Regions from separate parts of the Streptomyces sp. NPDC032822 genome, predicted to be linked through region 2. Evidence: riboswitches for the same ligand, from Rfam matches in the RefSeq annotation. Region 2 holds a riboswitch; the other holds the start of a gene.
The links. Region 2 has a riboswitch for cyclic di-AMP ahead of ACZ5VD_RS39730 (M23 family metallopeptidase). Riboswitches for the same ligand answer to the same signal wherever they lie in the genome.
Positions count from the first base shown of each region.

Region 1: linked by a shared signal. The riboswitch ahead of ACZ5VD_RS18630 (transglycosylase family protein) and the one ahead of ACZ5VD_RS39730 (M23 family metallopeptidase) in region 2 are both predicted to bind cyclic di-AMP.

Region 1 covers NZ_JBVIOL010000006.1:123,216-126,146, forward strand. The annotation lists gene eno (phosphopyruvate hydratase) at 1-545, opposite strand, end outside; gene ACZ5VD_RS18630 (transglycosylase family protein) at 888-1,598, opposite strand; cyclic di-AMP (ydaO/yuaA leader) riboswitch at 1,602-1,780, opposite strand; gene ACZ5VD_RS18635 (transglycosylase family protein) at 1,963-2,931, opposite strand, start outside.
Region 2 covers NZ_JBVIOL010000026.1:30,567-33,497, forward strand. The annotation lists gene ACZ5VD_RS39725 (GntR family transcriptional regulator) at 1-64, opposite strand, end outside; gene ACZ5VD_RS39730 (M23 family metallopeptidase) at 252-1,016, opposite strand; cyclic di-AMP (ydaO/yuaA leader) riboswitch at 1,030-1,196, opposite strand; gene ACZ5VD_RS39735 (M16 family metallopeptidase) at 1,387-2,787, opposite strand; gene ACZ5VD_RS39740 (M16 family metallopeptidase) at 2,784-2,931, opposite strand, start outside.

The sequences.
Region 1 (2,931 bases), on a different contig from region 2:
CGCAGCGCCTCGGAGAAGGACTCCGCGCCGATCGGGGCGATCATGAACTCCTGGATGTCGACGTTGGAGTCCGCGTGGGATCCGCCGTTGAGGATGTTCATCATCGGAACGGGCAGCAGGTGCGCGTTCGGGCCGCCCAGGTAGCGGAAGAGGGGGAGGTCGCTGGCCTCGGAGGCGGCGTGGGCGACGGCGAGGGAGACGCCGAGGATGGCGTTGGCGCCGAGCGAGCCCTTGTTGTCGGTGGCGTCCAGGTCGAACATCGCCTGGTCGATCAGGCGCTGCTCGGTGGCGTCGTAGCCGACGAGCTCCGGGCCGATCTGCTCGATGACGGCGAGGACGGCCTTCTCCACGCCCTTGCCGAGGTAGCGGTTGGGGTCACCGTCGCGAAGCTCGATGGCCTCGAAGGCGCCCGTGGAGGCGCCGGACGGGACGGCGGCACGGCCGGTGCTGCCGTCATCGAGGCCGACCTCGACCTCGACGGTGGGGTTGCCTCGCGAGTCGAGGATTTCCCGGGCTACGACGACGTCGATGGACGGCACGAGCATCTCCTTCTGGGATGTGACGCGGGTACGCAGAGCTTTTCTCGGCCCTGCGGGATGAGCCTAACCGCCTCGGGGGGATCGGCCATCCGGTCTCCCACCCCTTGGGCAGAACCGAGAGTAAATTGTTTCCGAACGGAACAAAAAGCTCCGGGCAACGGACATGGAAAAGCCCCGTCGGGCGCCCACAGAAAAACCCCGCTCCGGTGCGTACGGGGGATGACGCACCGGAGCGGGGAGCCCGTGGGGACGGGGGTGGCCCTCACGAGGCCTCCACTATGGAGTCCACGGATGAGAGGGCGCTGTGGTTCAGCTACGAGCCGGATGTCAGCGCGCGCGGCTCGGCCGTCACTTCAGGTGCAGCTGCTGGCCCGGGTAGATGAGGTCGGCGACCTCGACGATGTCCTTGTTCAGCTTGAACAGCTTCGCCCAGCCGCCCTTGACGTCGTGCTCCTCGGCGATGGAGCTGAGGGTGTCGCCGGTGACGACCTTGTACTCGCCGTCACCCTTCTTGACCTTCTTGCCGGTCGGGGTGGTGACGGTCTTCTTCGCGGCCGGACGGTCCTCGGAGCGGGACGCCGGCTGCTCGGAGGAACGGCTGCCGCTCTCCGAGGAGCCGCTGGAGCTGTTCGAGCCGCTGGAGTTGCCCGAGCTGTTCGACGACGTGCCGGAGCCGCCGTTGTAGGCGGAGCTCGACAGGCCCACACCGCAGGAGGGCCAGGCGCCCTTGCCCTGGGAGGCGAGCACCTTCTCGGCCACGGCTATCTGCTGCGCCTTGGAGGCCTGGTTGGCCTGCGAGGCGTACTGCGTGCCGCCGTACGCGGCCCAGGTGGAGGCGGAGAACTGCAGACCACCGAAGTAGCCGTTGCCGGTGTTGATGGACCAGTCACCGCCGGACTCGCACTGGGCGACGGTGTCCCACTCGGAGGCGGTGGCGGCGGAGGCGCTGCCGGTCGCCATCAGCGGAGCGGCGATGGCGACACCGGTGACACCGGCGATCGCGGCGGCCCGGGTGGCCTTGGACGGACGGCGGTGCTTGCCCTTGCCGGAAAACAGCATGGTGGATCCCCTCACCGACGCCTACGAGGTGAGCTGTCGGGTTCGGGCCGGTTGAGTTGCCCGGCCGCGCACCTCTCGGTGCGCGGCTTCACCCCAAGCCGGTTCCAGCCGCGAGTTGCCTCGACTGCTGGGCCCGGCACTTACCTTGGGTCCCCCGCTCCTGCCTACGGCGCATTACGCGACGACTGTTCCCGGGCCGCCGCTGGCAGGATTCGGCGTTGCGGTGGCCGGGGCTCGTGTTGGCGAGCGGTCCCGACCGTAGCCACGCGATCCGCGGAATTTCAAAGACGATCAGGGCTTCTGAGACTCATCCCACACTTTCGCGAAAGCGGACATTCAGTGTGAAGTGTGTCGCTAACTCCCGCTAGTTTTCGCCCGATTCGGCACCGAGAGAGAGGGTCTGACCGGGCACGATGACGCTCGGGTCCGAACCGATGGCCTGCCTGTTCTCCGCGTACAGCGCGCTCCACCCGCCCGGGAGGTCAAGGGAGTCGGCGATGGACGCGAGAGTGTCTCCGGCGCGGATCGTGTACGAGTCCGCACCGGCGGCGTGACGGCCACTGGAGGTGCCGCCGGTCGCGCCCGCGGCGCTGTCGGTGGCGGTCTCGTCGGCACTGCCGCCGCGGTGCTTGCCGGCGCTGGGGGATCCGGTGTCGACGAGGGCCGAAGAGCCGCCCTCCAGCCAGGAGTTGTCCGAGTCGTCCTGTTTCGTCGTACCTGTGGAGGCACTGTCGGATTCCTGTGGACTCTGCGAGTCCCGCGACCCTTCGGACCCCGAGCCGGAATCGGACGATGTGCCGGACTTGGCGGAGTTGTCACCCTCACCCGATACGCCCGACTCGCTGCTGGAATCGGACGGTGTGGGCGAAGCGGAGGTGCCCGAAGAACCGTCCGAGGACGCGTCCCCCGACGACCCGGAGGAATTCGACAGGCCGGACGAGTCGGATTCACTGTCGTCCGACGTGCCGCCGTCCGCCACGCCCGTGTCGACGTCGGCCGACGCGGAGTCCTTGCTGAGGCCGTTGAGCAGACCGCAGGTGGACCAGTAGCCGACGCCCTGGTCCGCGAGGATCTTCTCGGCGACCGAGATCTGCTGGTTACGGCTGGCCTGGTCGGCACGCGAGGCGAAGTCGAGGCCGCCGTACTCCTCCCAGTCCTTCTGGGTGATGTGCAGCCCGCCGTAGTACCCGTCGCCGTTGTTCGCGCTCCAGGAACCGTCCGTCTCGCAGTTCGCCACCTGGTCCCAGGTGGTGCCGGTCGCCGCGCTCGCACCGGTGGCGCCGAGCAGGGGGATCGCGATGGCGGAGCCGGTCACCCCGGCCGCGACGAGGAT
Region 2 (2,931 bases):
CGTAGACACCCGCGACGATGTCGTCCCGGATCGCCGTGCATACCGAGTGCGCCGGAATACGCATGACCGACCTCCGCTTTAATCCCCGTGAAACGTCGACGATTGACGTGTGTTCGGTGACTCTATTGCAATCAGCGGGAATTTCCGATGGCGGACCGGAATCCATGGATATTTTTTGGACAGACACCCTCCTGAAACGCCGAAAGCCCCGGCTCGGGGAGCCGGGGCTTCGGGATGCGGGCCGTGAGTCGTCAGACGTTCACACCGTGCGAGCGGAGGTAGGAGACGGGGTCGATGTCCGAGCCGTAGTCCGCGGTCGTGCGGGCCTCGAAGTGCAGGTGCGGCCCGGTGACGTTGCCGGTGGCTCCGGAGAGGCCGATCTGCTGCCCCGGGGTGACCGACTGGCCGACGGAGACACCGAGGGACGACAGGTGGCCGTACTGGGTGTAGGTGCCGTCGTTCATCTTGATCACGACGTTGTTGCCGTACGACCCGCCCCAGCCGGCCTCGACGACCGTGCCGGAGCCGACCGCGTGGACCGAGGTGCCGCTGGAGGCGTGGAAGTCGACGCCGGTGTGGCTGCCGGAGGACCAGACGGCGCCACCGGTCTTGTAGCCGGTCGAGACGTAGGAGCCGGAGATCGGCGAGACATAGGAGTTGAGGCGCTTGCGCTCGGCCTCACGGGCGGCGCGCTCCTTGGCCTCGCGCTCCTTCTTGGCCTCGGCGGCCGCCTTCTCGCGTGCGGCCTCCTCGGCCTTCCGCTTCGCTTCGGCCACCTCGGCGGCCTGCTTCTGCGCGGCGGCCTGGGCGTCGATCTGGTCGGCGACCGTGTCGCCGACGGTGAGGACGGGTATGAGACCGGTCTGTTCGACGGCGGGCTCGGCGGCGAGTGCCGGGGCGGCCAGCGTGCCGATGACGCCGGTGGTGGTGAGGGCCGCGACGCCCGCGGCGCGGGCGGTGGAGCGCTTGATCCGGCCGGGACGACGGTGCTTCCCGGTGGCGCAGGTGAACGCCATGTAGTGGCTGGTCCTTTCCTTCCTTCTCGCCTACCGGGTTAGCTGACGGGTTCGGAGCAGGAAGGTCTCCTACGGACCCCCTCGCGGTGCGCGCGGGCGTCCGATTCACCCCAGGGACTTGTGGTGTGGGTCCCCGGCTCCCCTGGCTCGCGCCATGCGGGGACTCGGCGATGACTGTCCGGTGCCACGGGTGCGGCGCGGTGTCTGACGGACAGCCCGGATGACGCTAAACGTGACAACTTTCAATCCCCAAACGGATCATGTCTTTTGTAGCGCATACCACAGGGCAGACAGGCAGCCTCTCCCCCAATTCGGGCATAAAGGGGCCCTGGTGACTCTTTGGTCACCAGGGCCCCCCGCGCGCGTGCCGCTATTCGGCGGTCACGACGGTGACTTCGCCGATGCCGAGGGCCTCGACGGGCTCCTTGATCTGCGCCGCGTCACCCACCAGCACGGTCACCAGGCGGTCCACCGGGAAGGCGCTCACGGCCGCCGCGGTGGCCTCGACGGTGCCGGTCGCCGCGAGCTGCTGGTACAGCGTGGCCTGGAAGTCGTCCGGCAGGTGCTGCTCGACCTGGTCGGCCAGCGTGCCCGCGACGGCCGCCGCGGTCTCGTACTTCAGCGGTGCCACCCCGACGAGGTTCTGCACGGCGACATCGCGCTCGGCGTCGGTGAGGCCCCCTTCGGCGAGCGTGCGGAGCACCGTCCACAGGTCCTGCAGAGCGGGTCCCGTGTTCGGCGTGTCGATGGAGCCGCTGATGGCGAGCATCGCGGCACCGGTGGGCCCTCCGGGAGAAGGCGCGGCGGAGCGCATGACCTGCCCGAACGCCCGGACGCCGTAGGTGTAGCCCTTCTCCTCGCGCAGGACCCGGTCCAGGCGGGAGGTGAGGGTGCCGCCCAGGCAGTACGTGCCGAGCACCTGCGCGGGCCACACGCGGTCGTGCCGGTCGGGGCCGATACGGCCGATCAGCAGCTGTGTCTGGACGGCTCCGGGGCGGTCCACGATCACGACCCGCCCGGTGTCGTCGGCGGTCACCGGAGGCACGGGGCGGGGCTCGGCCCAGGAGCCGGTCCAGGCGCCGAGGGTGTCGCCGAGCAGCGCGTCCAGGTCGATGTCGGTGAGGTCGCCGACGACCACCACGGTGGCGGTGGCGGGGCGCACATGCTTCTCGTAGAAGGCGCGTACGGCCGCGGAGTCGATGTTCTCGACCGTCTCCTCGGTGCCCTGGCGCGGCCTCGACATGCGCGAGGTCACCGGGAACAGTTCCTTGGAGAGCTCCTTGGCGGCCCGCCGGGACGGGTTGGCCAGCTCGTGCGGGATCTCGTCCAGGCGGTTGCGGACCAGCCGCTCGACCTCGCTGTCCGCGAACGCGGGTGCCCTCAGGGCGTCGGCCAGCAGACCGAGCGCCTTGGCCAGGCGCGAGGCCGGGACTTCGAGGGAGAGCCGTACGCCGGGGTGGTCGGCGTGCGCGTCGAGGGTGGCGCCGCAGCGCTCCAGCTCGGCGGCGAAGTCCTCGGCGGAGTGCTTGTCGGTGCCCTCGGAGAAGGCCCGCGCCATGATCGTGCCGACGCCGTCCAGGTCGGTCGGCTCGGCCTCCAGAGGCGCGTCCAGGAGCACCTCCACGGCGACGACCTGCTGGCCGGGGCGGTGGCAGCGCAGGACCGTCAGGCCGTTGTCGAGCGTGCCGCGCTCGGGCGCCGGGAAGGCCCAGGGCCTGGCCTCGCCGGCCTGCGGCTGGGGGTGGAATTCCATCGTGGCGAGCTCGGTCACCGGGCCGCCTCCTCGTTCTCGTCCTGGTCGGCGGGGGTTTCGGGAGCGGTCGGCTCGTAGACGAGCACCGCGCGGTTGTCGGGGCGCAGGCGGGCCTTCGCCACGTCCTGGACCTCCTGGGCCGTCACGTCCAGCACGCGCTGT